One region of the Rhodococcus sp. no. 34 genome, then DNA from elsewhere that is predicted to be linked to it. Evidence: riboswitches for the same ligand, from Rfam matches in the RefSeq annotation. Region 1 holds a riboswitch; the other holds the start of a gene.
The links. Region 1 has a riboswitch for S-adenosylmethionine ahead of ACYP01_RS19780 (putative leader peptide). Riboswitches for the same ligand answer to the same signal wherever they lie in the genome.
Positions count from the first base shown of each region.

Region 2: another riboswitch for S-adenosylmethionine. It lies ahead of ACYP01_RS02760 (LLM class flavin-dependent oxidoreductase); the one in region 1 lies ahead of ACYP01_RS19780 (putative leader peptide).

Region 1 is NZ_BAAILK010000041.1:506,235-514,229, reverse strand. It holds gene ACYP01_RS19790 (FAD-dependent oxidoreductase) at 1-870, shown strand, start outside; gene ACYP01_RS19785 (GNAT family N-acetyltransferase) at 879-1,469, shown strand; SAM riboswitch class I at 1,487-1,581, shown strand; gene ACYP01_RS19780 (putative leader peptide) at 1,575-1,679, shown strand; gene ACYP01_RS19775 (ABC transporter substrate-binding protein) at 1,819-3,456, shown strand; gene ACYP01_RS19770 (ABC transporter permease) at 3,459-4,457, shown strand; gene ACYP01_RS19765 (ABC transporter permease) at 4,450-5,340, shown strand; gene ACYP01_RS19760 (dipeptide ABC transporter ATP-binding protein) at 5,337-6,959, shown strand; gene ACYP01_RS19755 (LLM class flavin-dependent oxidoreductase) at 6,946-7,995, shown strand, end outside.
Region 2 is NZ_BAAILK010000012.1:401,890-409,884, forward strand. It holds gene ftsW (putative lipid II flippase FtsW) at 1-693, opposite strand, end outside; partial or broken gene ACYP01_RS02750 (MFS transporter) at 918-2,232, opposite strand; gene ACYP01_RS02755 (NtaA/DmoA family FMN-dependent monooxygenase) at 2,350-3,744, opposite strand; gene ACYP01_RS02760 (LLM class flavin-dependent oxidoreductase) at 3,774-4,853, opposite strand; SAM riboswitch class I at 4,858-4,953, opposite strand; gene ACYP01_RS02765 (ABC transporter substrate-binding protein) at 5,133-6,761, opposite strand; tRNA gene ACYP01_RS02770 (tRNA-Phe) at 7,003-7,079, opposite strand; tRNA gene ACYP01_RS02775 (tRNA-Asp) at 7,150-7,223, opposite strand; tRNA gene ACYP01_RS02780 (tRNA-Glu) at 7,359-7,431, opposite strand; gene ACYP01_RS02785 (TetR/AcrR family transcriptional regulator) at 7,544-7,995, opposite strand, start outside.

The sequences.
Region 1 (7,995 bases):
ATCGGGTTCCTGGAACTCACCGGTGCCGTCGATCACGGCCTGCCGCAGGCAGTGCAGTCCAAGGCGAAGATACTTCGCGAGGCGGGCATCAAGGGTGAGATCCTCACCCCTGCCGAGGCGTCCGCCCGTTGGCCGGGGCTGCGATTCGACACCACGGTGCTCCATCACCCCGACGCAGGCCGGTTGCACGCGGACCGCGCCGTGACCGCTCTGAAGGCGGGAGCGGTGTTTGCCGGTGCCGAGGTCCGTCACGATGTTCGGGTGTTGGCACTCGCGCGAGCGTCCCACGGCGTGGACGTGGTGACGGACAGTGGAACGCTCGCAGCTCGTCAGGTCGTGATCGCGGCCGGTGCGTGGACTGCGGACCTGATCGCAGACAGCGGTCTCGGCTCCGAGATCGTATTGCCGACACTGCGCACGACACAGGAACAACCAGCACACTTCGCACCGCTCGATCCCGGAGTCGAGTGGCCGAGTTTCGTTCACCACACCGGCGCAGAATTGGAGACCGCGGGGATCTACGGGCTCGGTTCCGAGGACGGGATCAAGATCGGCGAACACGCGACCGGGCCGGTGGTGACTCCGCAGACCCGTGACTACACCCCTGACGTCGACGGAGAGCGGCGATTGGCCCAGTACGCCGAGTCGTGGTTGCCCGGCGTCGATTCCACCCGTGTCGAGTCGATCACGTGCCTGTACACGAGCACGCCGGACAGTAACTTCGTCATCGACCGAGTCGGCGCCGTCACAGTGGCGGCGGGGTTCTCGGGGCATGGGTTCAAGTTCGGTCCGGCCTTGGGTGAACTTGTGGCGGACCTCGTCGACGGAACCACCATCGCTCCGGAAGTTTTCAGGCTGGGGGAGCGTTGACCAGATTCATGGAGGAAAGTGTTGTGGCACTGGAGCTCGGAACTCGGCAGCTCGAGGGTATCGGAGCGGTAGAGGTCTATTCGGTATCGCAGGACGATCCCCTGGCAGCTCCACTGATCGCAGAGTTGGCACTCGAATACAGTTCGCGTTACGGCGGGACTCGCGAAGCGATGCTCGAGGATCTCACGACGTATCCGGCAGAAGAATTTGCCTACCCGCAGGGTGCGCTTCTGGTGCTCACCCACGACGGTCTGCCGATCGCCGGTGGTGCGTTTCGTCAATTCGATTCCACCACTGCCGAACTGAAGAGAATCTGGACATCGGTCGACTATCGGAAGCGCGGCCTCGGCAAGGCCGTCGTTCGCGAGTTGGAACGAGAGATCGAACTTCGTGGATACAACCGGGTGTTTCTCACGACGGGTCCTCGGCAGCCGGAGGCCGTCGCGCTGTATCTGTCCAGTGGATACACACCGCTTTACGACGCGTCACTCTCGCCCGAAGAGGTGGGCATCCACCCGTTCGAAAAGCAGCTTCGGGTCCTCGAAAATGTGACCCGAGCAGCAATTCCTACCGACCGGGTTGACAACACCCGGGTTTGACCTCGTACACTTGCGAACGACCATCCAGAGCGACCGAGAGACCTGGCTCATTGAAGTCGCAGCAACCCCCCGAGTGATCGGGTGCGGGTGCTACCGCCAGGACCGATGGAGGAACACGAAATGAAGGCAGTCGAAGGCGGTTTCGATACCGCCTGGTCGCGTCGTCACGTAGACCTGTGCCGCACCGCGGGATCTTTCTGTACCAACTGACCTCTCGGTCAGTCATTCACACTCAGGCGAGTCGTCGACAAGTCTGTTTTCTCTTCTCACACAAGTGATTCGTGCTCGATCGCCTCTTTCGTCTCAGGCGACGGGTGCGCTCTTCGGCATGCCTCGTTAGGAGTTCTTGGTGTCTTCGCCCTCATTCGGTGCCCGCAAACGCGCGACCGTAATCGCCGGTATCGGTGCTGTCTCGGTTCTCGGCACCGTCCTCGCCGGCTGCAGCAGCGGGAGTGACAGTGCTGCCGACGCAGGCCCCGCCCAGTCCGGCGGAACCCTTCGCTACGGTCTGTCGCAGGCGCCGACGTGCGCCGATCCGGCCCAGGCCGGCAGTAACCAGACCGTGTATGTCACTCGGACAGTGGTGGATTCGCTTACCGATCAAAATCCCGACACCGGAGAGATCACCCCGTGGCTCGCCAAGAGCTGGGAGATCAGCCCCGACGCCGCTAGCTTCACGTTCGTCCTTCGCGACGACGCCACCTTCAGTGACGGCACACCGGTGACGGCGGATTCGGTGAAGAAGACCTTCGACTCGGTCAAGAACCTGGGACCGAACGCGTCGTTGGCGAAGAGTTACCTGTCCTCGTACACCGGTACCGACGTCGTAGATGCTCACACGGCGAAGATCAATTTCTCCGGACCCAATGTTCAGTTCCTGCAAGCAACTTCGACGCCACAGCTCGGAATCCTCGCCGATTCCACCACCGCGCTGGCATCCGAGCAGCGCTGCCCCGGTGCAGCGGTGATCGCCTCCGGACCGTTCGTGTACACCGACTGGCAGCAGGACAAGAGCGTCAAGATCGCCAAGCGTGCGGGATACAACTGGGCCTCGGATGCGGTCGCGCATCAGGGCGAGGCGTACCTCGATGGCGTCGACTTCACGGTGGTTCCCGAATCCGGTGTGCGGGCCGGCAGCGTGGCCTCCGGCCAGCTCGATGCGGTCAGCGATGCGCTTCCGCAGGATGCGCCGCAAATCGAAGGCGCGGGTGGACGAATCCTCACAAGGCCGAACCCGGGTGTGAGCTTCTTCTTCCAGCCCAACGTCAGTCGCGGCGTTCTCGCTGATCAGGCTGTTCGTCAGGCCATCATTCCCGCGATCAACCGCCAAGAACTCGTCGACACCGTTCTGGATCCGTCGTTCTTCCCGGCCACGAGCCCGCTGGCTCACACCACTCCGCTCTACAGCGACGAATCCAGTGTCGTGACGTACGACGCCGACAAGTCGGCGAAACTCCTCGACGCGGCTGGTTGGAAGACCGGCAGCGACGGTATCCGCGAGAAGGACGGGCAGAAGCTCACTTTCAGCGTCACCTTCAGTCCGGTGTTCTCGGGTAACCAGGCCATCCTCGAGCTCGTGCAGCAGCAGCTCAAGAAGGTCGGCGTCGACCTGCAGCTCAACCTGGTCTCGAACGGTGAATGGACCGAGAAGGGAGTATCGGGTGATTACGATTCGCTGTATTACAACAGCACTCGCGCGGACGCCGACATCTTGCGGGCATCGTTCAGCACCGAAGGCCGCAACCTGAACCGTCGCGGCGCAGATCCGGAGCTCGACAAGGTACTCACAGACCAGCTTGCAGCCACGGACAACGGCCAACGCGGCGAACTGGTATCCACCGCACAGGAATTGATCCTCGACCGTGGACTCTCCATCCCCACCATCGAGCTCTCGCAGGCCATCGGCGCCGGATCGAGTGTGCAGGACCTGAACTTCGAAGCCTCCTCGCGCCTGCAGTTCTACGACGCATGGTTGTCGGGTAAGTAATCATGACTCGATACGTACTCACCCGACTGGGCCAGGCCGCAGTGGTTCTGTGGGCCGCCTTCACCATCTCGTTCGTGATTCTGTTCCTCCTGCCCAGTGATCCCGTCAGCATGGCTGCCGACTCGTCCGGTCAGGGTGTTGCAGTGGATCAGGCTGCGCTCGATCAGCTTCGGGCACGGTACGGCTTGGACCAGTCGGTGTGGGTGCAGTACTGGACGTCGCTGACGAATGCTCTTCGCGGCGATTTCGGTACGTCCATCTCCACCGGTCAGTCGGTGACGGATGCCATCTTCTCGGCGCTGCCGAGCACTCTGGTCTTGGCAACTACCGCTTTGGTTCTGGCCGTGTTGTTCGGAGTGGCGATCGCGTTCTTCGCTACCTACACCCGCAAGCGGTGGCTCGCGAATCTGTTGTTCTCACTGCCGCCGCTGGGTGTGGCGGTGCCTACCTTCTGGGTTGGCCTGATTCTTCTGCAGCTGTTCTCGTTCCGTCTGCACATCTTCCCCGCTTTCGGAGACAAGGGATTCGCAACGGTGATTCTTCCGGCGATCACCTTGGCGATCCCGACCGGCGCGGTGATCGCGCAGGTACTCACGACCAGCCTGCAGTCGACGCTGCGTTCGCCGCACGTGGAGACTGCGTATGCCAAGGGCGCCAGCCGCTGGCGCGTGCAGACCCGTCATGCGTTGCGACTGGCGAGCATTCCGGCATTCACCATCGCCGGTGTACTGGTCGGCACGCTGCTGGCGGGCTCGGTGGTTGTGGAAACGGTGTTCTCTCGCGCGGGCGTCGGCCGTCTGACACAGACGTCGGTGATGGCGCAGGACATCCCGGTGGTGCAGGGAGTCGTTGTGTTCGCCTCTCTCGTGTTCGTGCTCGTCAACCTCGCGGTCGACCTCTTCTACCCCTTGATAGATCCACGGATCATCCAGACGAAGAAGAGTCACACCGAAAAGTCGAATACCGAAAGCTCGACCGATCTGGAGCCGGCTCATGTCTGACACATTGATCGAACCCCTACTCCTCGATCCGACCGTCGAGGCGAAGGCACCTGTTGTTTCGCGCCGAAAGTCCACGGCCATCGGCTGGATCCGAAAGCCCAGCTTGGTGATTCCGGTGTTGATCGTGTTGCTTGCCATCGGCTTTGCCGTCGCACCCGGATTCTTTGCCAGCGGCGATCCGTTGTCCGGTGTCCCGGCGGACAAACTGCAGGGCCCGAGCCTGGCTCACTGGTTCGGAACCGACAATCTCGGACGTGACCTGTACACACGGTTCGTGCACGGCGCCGCGCTGTCCCTGACCGCAACCTTGGTGGCGGTCGGAATCGCATTGGTGGCGGGATCGATAATCGGTTTGCTCGCGGGCTTTGTCGGTGGCGTCGTCGACGCCGTGCTGATGCGCATCGTCGACGTGCTGCTGTCCATTCCGGCGCTGCTGCTCTCGTTGGCACTGGTGACCGCACTCGGCTTCGGCACCATCAACGTCGCCATCGCGGTCGGCGTCAGCATGGTCGCCAATTTCGCGCGAGTGATGCGTGCCGAAGTGATGCGGGTGCGCGGCGCTCAGTACGTCGAGGCCGCGTTCAGTTCGGGTGTGCAGTGGCTCGGTGTCCTGCGTCGGCACGTGCTTCCCAACTCCTACGCGCCGGTGGTCGCGCTGTCCGCTGTCGAGTTCGGGCAGGCAGTACTGGCGGTGTCGGCTCTGAGCTTCTTGGGATTCGGCGCCGTTCCGCCTACCCCGGAATGGGGATCGCTGGTATCCGAGGGACGTAATTTCCTCGCCAATGCCTGGTGGATGACCACACTTCCCGGTCTCGCGATTGTCGCCGTGGTCATCTCGGCACACCGTATCGGCCACGAGATCGAAAGGAACAACCGGCGATGAGCACGACCGAAGAACAGCTGCTTTCCGTCACCGACTTACAGATCGCCTACGGCGCCGAGCCCGCGGTATCCGGCGTGAGCTTCACCGTCGGCCGCGGCGAAGTAGTTGCGGTGGTCGGGGAATCGGGTTCCGGTAAGTCGACCACGGCCCACGCGATATTGGGTCTGCTCGCCGGCAGTGGCCACGCCACCGGCGGGACCGTCGAGTTCGAGGGTGAACAGATCGACTCGTATTCCGACCGTGCGTGGCAGCGAATCCGCGGCGCGCGTATCGGTTTGGTGCCGCAGGATCCGACGACCTCGCTCAACCCGGTGACCCGGATCGGCGACCAGGTTGCAGAAGTCCTCCGGATCCACGGCCTCGCAGACCGCCGCAAAGCCCGGTTGGACGCCGTCGAGGTGCTCGAGCGTGCGGGTATCGACCGGCCGGAAATCCGAGCACGCCAGTACCCACACGAGCTCTCCGGCGGTATGCGGCAACGAGTTCTGATCGGTATCGCGCTTGTCGCGAACCCGGCCCTCGTCATCGCCGACGAGCCGACCAGTGCTCTGGACGTCACGGTTCAACGACGCATCCTCGACCACTTGGACGAGCGAATCGCCGAATCCGGTGCCGCCGTGCTTCTGATCACGCACGACCTGGGTGTGGCCGCAGACCGCGCGGACCGGATCCTGGTGATGCAGGGCGGCATGATCGTCGAATCCGGCCGCACCGCGGATATTCTGGACAACCCGCGAGACGAGTACACGAAGAAACTTCTGAGCTCTGCGCCGAGCCTGTCCTCGGGACCAGTCGTTCGCCCGGTCCGCCAGGACACCAGCCCGCTGCTGACCCTGACGGGAATCACCAAGCACTTCAACGTCGGACGCGGGAGTTCGATCACCGCGGTGAACGAAGTGTCGCTGACTGTTCCGAGGGGTCAGACGGTGTCGTTGGTGGGGGAGTCGGGCTCCGGCAAGTCGACCACCGCACGCATTGCCGTGCGATTGGAGCAGGCGGACACAGGCACCATCACCTTCGACGGACACGACATCACGAAGGTCAAGGGCAGCGACCTGCGTGAGCTGCGCCGAAAGATCCAGCTCGTGTACCAGAACCCCTATGCATCACTCGACCCGAAATTGTCCGTCCAGGACATCGTTGCGGAGCCGCTGCGGGCCTTCAAGGTTGGTGGACGCAGCCAGCAGCAGACTCGTGCGGCAGAGTTGCTCGATCAGGTTGCACTTCCCGAGCAGTTCCTGAGCCGCAAACCGGCCGAACTCTCGGGCGGCCAGCGTCAACGGGTGGCGATCGCTCGTGCGCTCGCGTTGAAGCCGGACCTGCTCGTTCTCGACGAACCTGTGTCCGCTCTCGACGTCTCGGTGCAAGCGCAGATTCTGGCGCTACTCGACGAGTTGCAGCGAGAACTGGGCCTGACCTATCTCTTCATTTCCCACGATCCGGCGGTTGTTCGCCAGATCAGCGACGTCGTCGGCGTCATGCAGGCCGGGCGATTGCTCGAAATCGGCACTACCACCGAGATTTTCGACAATCCCCGAAACGAGTACACACGCACACTTCTCGACGCGATCCCCGGGCGGGATCATTCGACACGAAAGGCCGAACATGTCCGAGCGTAGTTCCGGAGCATTCCTGGTCGGTCTCGAATTCGAGGGCACCGGAGCTCATCCGTACTCCTGGCGACGCGAGGACTCACGCGCCGAAGATCTGTTCACACCGTCGTACTGGGTGGACCTGGTGACCACCGCGGATCGGGGTGGGGTGGATCTGGCGTTCCTCCCTGACTCGTTCGGACTGCAATCCGAAGGCCGGCACGCAGTGCGCGGGAGATTGGAGGCGGTGGCAACTGCGGCGCGGCTGAGTGCCGTGACCTCGCGCATCGGTCTGATCCCCACTGCGACAGTCACGCACACCGAGCCGTTCCACATTTCCAAGGCCGTCGCGAGTATCGACTACTCGTCTGCTGGGCGGGCCGGTTGGCAGGTCGCGGTGTCCGACACCGCCGAGCAGGCGGCGTTGTTCGGCCGAAAGACAGTGCAGGGTCCTGAGTCTGCGTGGGAGGAAGCGTCCGAGGCTGTCGAGGTGGTCAGTCGGCTGTGGGACAGCTGGGAGGACGACGCCGAGATACGTGACGCTGCGAGCGGACGATTCATCGATCGGGACAAGCTGCACTACATCGACTTCGAGGGAAAGAACTTTTCCGTCAAGGGCCCGTCCATCACGCCGCGCTCCCCGCAGGGGCAGCCGCTGATCGCCGTCGACGCGAGCAGGCCGGAGGCACGCGAGCTCGCTGTTGCGCGCGGAGATCTGATTCGGATCTCGGCAACCGATCTCGCCGAGGCCAAAACTACGGCCAAGCTGGTCCACGCGAGTGCCGCCGCCCTCGGGCGCAGCGTGCGGGTTCTCCTCGACGTCGACGTGCTCCTCGGCGCCGATCGCGGTGCCGCCGACGACGCTTTGGCGGAACTCGAGGAATGGGCGGGAGCGCCGTATGCCCCGCACTCGCTGTTCTATCGCGGTGACAGCGCGGGTTTGACTGCGCTGCTGCGTGAGATCGGTGGGCTGGCCGGGGTCGACGGTGTGGTTCTGCGTCCACTGGCGCTGGCCGCCGCCGTGGAGAAGATCGCGACGGACGTAGTGCCAACTCTCAATCCG
Region 2 (7,995 bases), on a different contig from region 1:
GCTCTGGAAGTTCAAACCCTGCGGGTCGAGATCAGGATTGAGGAAAGCCTTGATGCGATCCGAGCGGTAACCAGCAGTAAGCCCGAGCACGAGAAATGCGACTGCGGAACCGAGTGTGAGGCTGATGAATGTCTTCATCCGGAACAGCCCGAACCACAGCACCGACATGAAGATGATGCCGATGGTGATGGTGGTTCCGAGGTCCTTCTCCAACACCACCAGAACCAGAACCAGCAACGTCGTACCGCCGATCACCGGCAGCGCGCGGTTGACGTCCATCCGCGCCTTCATGAACGACGCAACCGTCGCTGCGGACCAGATCGCCAGAGCAAGTTTGGCCAGCTCCGACGGCTGGAAGGAAATGCCCGCGATCACGAACCAGCTGCGAGCACCCATTTGTTCCGAGCCGATACCTGGAATCAGCACCAGGACAAGCAGAACAAGACACAGGATCAGCAGCCACGGGGAGGCTCTACGCATCGTTTCGGTCGGCAACCGCACGACTGCCACGAACATCACCAAGCCGATCGCCGCGAACATGCACTGGGGCCAGAATCTGGCATAGGACGTCCCGGACAACACATAGGATTCGACGCCCGAAGACGACAGCACCATCAGCAGTCCGAACGCGACGATCAGCACGACCAGACCGACGATCATATGGAAATCGAACAGAGGCCGATTGGTCCACATCGCCGTTCGAGCGCGGAAGGGTGTCGATGTGCGGTCACGTTTGTCCGACGATCCACGGGGTGAGTTAACTGGCTCTCCACTCCCGCGACCGTTGGGCTTGTCTTCACTGCGACCGGTCACCACACAAGTATCGTCCCACGACTCCTAACTCATGGGTAACACAAGTCCCACGAGTCACACGGGCTCGGTCTCCCGAGGGCCCTCTAGGCCTACGAAACGCCAGGTCACGTCCTTCGCCGACGGAGGTCTGCCACCGCCCCCGCCAGCGAGAGCGTCAACATGACCACGCAGACGGCAAGCGCGATCCCGAACGCACGTCCATATCCGTCGGGCGAGCATCCGAGCACACCGAGATACAACCCCGATACCGCGGCCAGCGAGATGGTCGCGGACAGTCGCTGCGACAGCTGAAGGAAACCCGCCGCAACTCCGTTCGCACCCGCCGGTGCATATTCGAGAGTCAGCACCCGATTGGGCGCGTCGACCAAGCCGCTGGCAACTCCCGACAACACCGCCAGGACTACCAGCACCGGGATCAGATGTTCCCGCGGAATCAGATTGACCGCTGCGATGTACCCGAGGATGACAAGGATCTCGCCGACTATGGCAAAAACCACTGCACTTCGGCCGAACCTGGCAACCAGCCGCCATCCGAAAGCCGAAGTCAGGGCCATCGCGAGTGAGCTACCGGTCATGATCAACGCCGCACTCAGCGGGACGAAGCCCAAACCTTCGATCAGATAGAGGCTGAGCACCGCGTTGACGGCGAGGATGGATCCGAAACCAGAAGAGTGCAACCGTTGTACCGAGCCGAAATCCCCGAGAGGCGATCAATGACGGAAGCAGTACCGGCGTCCCACCGCGTGCGGCGTACCGACGTTCCCAGAACCAGAAGGCAACGGCAGCGCCGAACGCACCGATCAGGAAAGCCGCAGCCACAGTGACACTGGTCCGGGTCACGATGGGCCACAACAGGAGCCCGGTCGTAGTCGCAAGCAGACACAGCCCAACCGGATCGATCGATGCGCCCGATCGGGTAGTTCGATCACGGCGCAGAAAGCGAAACGCCAGAATCAGTGTGATCAGAGCAAACGGCACGTTGAGAACGAGAAGCAACCGCCATCCGAAGTCGGCGTCGGAATACTTCAGCAGAACGCCACCGAGGATCGGTCCGGAAACGCCGGCCAGACCACCCGCGGTGCTGTACGCGCCCAACGCCTTCGCCCGAGCCTTTCCGGACACCCGGTCGGTGATGATGCCGAGCACCTGCGAACTGATGGTGCCTGCGCCGATCCCTTGCCCCAGCCGGGCCAACACGATCATCGACGGATCCGACGCACACGCTCCGAGGATTCCCATCACCGCGAAAATGCTCAGGCCCGCCAAGAACAAGCGTCGACGCCCGACGACGTCACCGAGTCGGCCCGCCGGCACCAGGGCCAAGCCGAAAGTCAGCGAATAGCTCGCAAGGATCCACTGCACCTCCGAGGTCGACGCGCCCAGCGACGCCCGGATCGACGGAACCCCGATTCCGAGCACCGCCGAATCGAGAAGAGTGGTGAAGCCCGCGGCTACGCAGACGATGATCTCCCAGCGGACGGCCGAATCGAGCTTGGTGGATTCGGCCGCCGCTGTGACCGTGTGGGACAGGACCCGTTACCCCGCAGCTTCAGACGTGGCCCGACGCGTGAGCGGCGGTCGCAACCCCAAGTGCTCTCGCAGCGTCGACGTGGAGTACTCGGTGCGGTACGCCCCACGCTCCTGCAGTTCCGGGATCAACCAGTCGACGATCTCGTCGAGCCCGGTCGGCACCAGGTACGGCGAGATGTTGAAGCCGTCCGAAGCTCCGTTGCGCACCCAATGGACCAACTGATCTGCGACCTGCCCCGGAGTGCCCGCAAAACCCGAACGCTGCGAGGTCTCGATAGCGACCTGACGTAGGGACAGATTCTTTGCCTCGGCAAGAGCACGCCATTCACGTGCGATCGCAATGGGGTCGTTGCCGTCCCGCGCGGAACCGCGCGTCTCCGAAACCGGGCGGGCAACCGGATCTTCCTCGGGGAGTGGACCGTCGGGGTCTCGATCGGAAAGGTCCTTACCCCACACCAGTCCGACGAGAGAGAGGGCAGTCTGACCGGTGAACTGGCCTTCGAGGACCCACCTTGCCTTCTCCTCGACTTCGGACTCGTTCTCCGCCAACACGATCTGCGTGCTGGGCAAGATCTTGACGTCGTCCTCCGGTCGCCCGGCTTTACGCAACCGAGCCCGAATGTCGTCGGCGAAGTCGAGCGCGCCGTCGAAATGAGTCCCGTGTCGCGAGAAGATGACGTCGGCGTGCGTCGCCGCGAAATCGCGTCCACTCGGGGAATCACCCGCTTGGAAGATGACCGGATGCCCCTGGCGGCTTCGGGGAAGCGTCGGCGTCACGGAGATGTCGAACTGTGAAGTCTGCCTGCGCACGTCGCCGACGGCGCCCGGAGTAGACCAGTTCTCGGACGTGCGAGAATCCGAGATCGCGTCGTCGGCCCACGAATCCCACAGTGCCCGCGCGGTTTCGATGAACTGCCCGGCACGCTCGTAGCGCAGGGAGTGGTCGAGGAAACCACCGCGACGGAAGTTCTCTCCCGTCCACGCGTTGTCGGTGGTCACCGCATTCCAGCCGGCCCGTCCGTCGGAAAGTAGGTCGAGGCCGGAGAGTCGACGCGCAAGGTCGGCCGGTTCGTTGTACGTGGTGTTCTGTGTCGCGACCAACCCGATCTTGTCGGTGATACCGGCGAGGGCGGCCAACTGCGCAATGGCGTCGGGGCGGCCGGCGATATCCAGATCGAGAATCTTGCCGTTCTGTTCCCGAAGCCGCAGGCCTTCACCGAGGAAGAAGGCGTCGAACAGACCTCGCTCGGCGGTGAGTACCAACCGCCGAAACGTCTCGAAGTCGATCTGGGATCCGCTCGCGGAATCGGACCAGATGGTGGTGTGGTTGACCCCCTGGAAGAAGACGCCGAAGTGAACGTGAGCGTCGGGTCGAGGTACGGCGGAGCGTGATGCAGTCATGGCCGAAATATCCTTAGCGCGAAGTCAAGTCAGGAGGAGTGGGCGAATCGATTTGCGGGTCGCTGCAGACCGAGGTTGCCCCTCAGGGTCGATCCCGGAACCGGGCGTCGCGTCAACCCGGCCTTGGACAGCGTCGGAAGCACGAATTTGGCCAGCACCGGAAGGTCCTCGTCGATCACGAGAGCATGGAAATGAACACCGTCGAGGTGTCCGGCCAATTCCTTCAGAACCACGGCCGCTTCCCCCGGATCTGCAGCCAGGAGCAGTCGGCCGGTGACGACGGCATTCCCGTACGAGTTCAGCTCGGTCCTCCGCTGCGCCGCAGACAGATTCGGCGTATCGAATGCCACATCGACCTCGGCGAACACCAATGACGCGCCCTCATCGCGCGCCTTGGCAGCCGACTGTGCAATGGTCTCCACCGAATCACCGGAAACGAGAACAACATCCGGCTGGCGTGGATCGATTTCGCCGTAGCGGCCGAACACCACCAACTGGCCTTGAGGCGGCCGCGGAACGATTGCCGGCCCCTTCACCGAGAACGTGTCGCCCTCGAAATTGACGTAATGCAGACGATCACGCTCGAGGAAACGCCCACTGAGATAGTCACGAACGACGGCGTCGTCCTCCCACGAGTCCCAGAGATCGGTCACAACGGTGACCGAATCCCGCTGCTCTTGCTGACGCGCCGACTCCGTTGTTACCGGAGCCCTCCCCCACGCCCTCGCCGCGGCATCGTCTTCGACCGGAACAGCAAGCCAGCCGCCACGCCCACGCGAGGAGTAGTCCAACGTCGCCAATTGCGAGGACGTATGAAACGGTTCGGCGTACGTGGTCCCGACGACGGGGACCAGCCCGATCGTGCTGGTTGTCGCCGCCACGTACGACGCCCTCGAGACGGCATCGATGCGGCCGACGACGTCACCACTCGGGGGGAGGATGGAATCGTCGAACGTCGCGAACGTGAAGCCGGCATTCTCGGCAGCCGCGACGCGATCGCGCACCGCTTTGCCCGTGAGCAGCTGGTCCGGGCGGTGTGAGCTTCGGCGCCAGGCAGCGGGGTGAGTGCCCTCGCCGTCCAGTTCGATACCCACGGCAAATACAGTCATGTGTCCTCCATCGGTCCTGGCGGTAGCACCCACACTGCGGTTAGGTAGCGGGTTGCTGCGGCATCATCGAGCCAGGTCTCTCAGCCACTCTGGATGGTGGATGCAATCTATGCGGGCCACGCTGGGCAAGTCAAATCACGCTTGTCGAATCATATTGACCTACAACATATTTCAATACAATCATCCTGATCGAAAGGGTTGCGCAACGCTAGCCGACGTAGACACGAAAGAGCCCCGCCCGACTCGCGTCGGACGGAGCTCTCGGTGTGCGCTGGAACGCTACTTCGCGCCCATCCATGCCTGATCGAACAGCATGATGCCGGTTGCAGTCGGAACCACACCGTGCACGTTCTTCTGCCAAGCCCAGAACGACGTGAGCCCGCCGATCGGCGCCGATGGAACCGTCTCGTTCCACAGCGTCTGAATTTTGCCGATGATCGCCAGGGTCGACGAATTGTCCTTGGCCTGTTGTAGATCTGCGATCAGCTGATCCATCGCCGGGTTCGCATATCCAGCAGTATTCGCCATCGAGGTGCTGTTGGTCGTGGAGAACAATCCGAGATCGAGAATCGACTCGTACATTCCGATGCCCGCGTGCGCGAGGTCGAAATCGTGCTTGACGTAGACGTTCTGCACGATGTCGCCGGCGTTGTTGGCCAAGATCAAGTTCACCTCGAACCCGACGGCCTGCAACAGTGACTGCACGGCGAGGCCGATCGCGTGGTCCTTCGGCTCACTGAGAACGACGTAGTCGAGGCTGCCGTCGTACCCGTCTGCCTTTGCCTGATTCAGAAGTTCCTTCGACTTTTCGGGGTCGTAGGCAATACCCGGTGTGTCTACATGCCATTGCGACGTCGGACCGAACAACTCCGAGCCCGGCAGTCCCTCACCGTTTTCCACTCGCTGATCGATCAACGTGGTGTCCAGCGCGTAGCCGATGGCCTGGCGAACGCGAACATCCGAGCCCGGTCGGCCTTCACGGTTGTTGACGATCTCGGCACTGCCGGCATTGAGCACGTCGATGTAGCCGGGGTAACCAGCGGACTTGGCAGAATTGATCGCCGACGTGAGGCCGCGAATGTAGGCGACATCGAGCTGACCGCTGTTCAATGATTCGAGATTGGCCTGCGGGCCGTTGAGCGCAACCATCCGCAACTTGTCCAGCTTGGGAGCGCCGCCGTAGTAGGACGGGTTGGCTTTGAAGATTCGCTCGACGCTCGGTGTGAAGACATCTTCGGTGAAAGGTCCGGCTCCGACGGCGGTGAACTTGTCGCCTTGCTGCGAACTCGGGGCGACGATCATCCCGTGCCCGAGAGCGAGCATCGACGGAAAACGCATCCACGGCGTCTTCAGCTTGAATTCCACTGTCGTCGGACCGCTTGCCTGCGCCGATTCCACCGAAGCCAGCCACAGTTCGGCGCCATTGCCCTTGCCCGCGTTGTACCGATCGATGCTCGCGATCACGGCGTTGGCGTCGAGGGTGGTGCCGTCACTGAACTTCACACCGTCGCGAAGTTTCAGCGTCCAGGTGGCTCCGTCGTCAGCTGTCTCGAGCGATTCAGCCAACTTGGGCTCGAACTCGCCGCTCGCAGTGTCGTAACTCATCAGGACGTCGTACACAGCAGCGAAGGCCTCACCGCCGGAACCGCCGCGAGCGGCCGTCTTCGTCGGGTCGAGTGAGGGAACGAGCACCTGTACGCCGTACGTCATGGTCCCGCCGGCCACCGCAGTTCCCGGATCGGGCTGCTCGTTGACCATGCCGATCACTATGTCTCCCGACGCGGTCGTCGTATCGGTACCGCTGTCGTCATTGCTGCTCGCGCAGCCCACCAACAGGACACCGGCACCGATCAGCGCCACGGCGACCCGGCTGACTTTCCCGATAGGCCAAGATCTCGAGTGCGACACGGAGATTCCACCTCACTTCCAGTAGACGCGGCCAGGGATCGGCCGCAACCGGCTAATAGTGAGGTTCTTGACGGAGTGACGCGCAGCACGTTCCCGGTCACCGGAATCATTCACGGAGACAAAGGATGCGTATAACTCAGATGATCGAGCCGAGTGGTTGACGGCGACTGACATCCGAATACGAAAAAGCTCCAACCTTATGTTCGAAGAACATGAGATTGGAGCTTGTCGATAAGAATTATGGTGGCCAGGGCCGGGATCGAACCGGCGACCTTCCGCTTTTCAGGCGGACGCTCGTACCAACTGAGCTACCTGGCCGGACGGCACCCGAACCGAATGCCTATCGCATTGCTTTGTTCTCAACCGATTGATTGAGAACAAAGCTTTGCGACCCTGACGGGACTCGAACCCGCGACCTCCGCCGTGACAGGGCGGCGCGCTAACCAACTGCGCCACAGGGCCTTGCTTTTTCCTTGCTGTGAAACCGTACTACATCTTCGAGCCGCTCCCAAACCACTGTCCTGGCCTGGCATTTGTGCATCTCAAAGCGTGTCGTGCGGGTCAAACCATACTGCATCGTTTCGCTTTCGCAAAACGTACCCCCTACGGGATTCGAACCCGCGCTACCGCCTTGAAAGGGCGGCGTCCTAGGCCGCTAGACGAAGGGGGCCCGCCGGATCTCTCCGAACTAGTACCCCAACGGCGTTCCGTTGGGAGCTTGGATAGCTTATGGCACGGCATTCGGAAATCACAAATCGCCTGTTCACGGGCAGAAAAGTGCACTATTCAGTGTCAGGGAACTCGACTTGGGGCCACCCGTCACGATGGAACGTCTCCAACCACTGCGGCGTAGCCATGGCTTCGAGGACTACTTCGAGAGACTCCTCGAACCACTCGCCCAGATCTCCACTTGAGGCAATCAGGTCTGCCATGTACCGCTGACCGGCAAGGCTCGCTGCAAGTACACGCGTGAATTTGTCCGGGTCGGCGTCTTCTCGGAGCAAACCGTCGTCCTTGGCACGCAATGCCAACTCATAGGCGGTCTTTCCCCAGACCTGCCCACCACCGGACTGCACATCCTTGTAGAACTCGGGCTCGATGATCAGCCGGAATTCCGCCTGCACGATTACCTCGGCACGGAAGACCTCGGCAATGTCGAGCACGAGACCGTGCAAAGCGACGAATGGATCGAGGTCTGTTCTCTTGGCCCAACGATCAGTAATTCCAGTGAAGG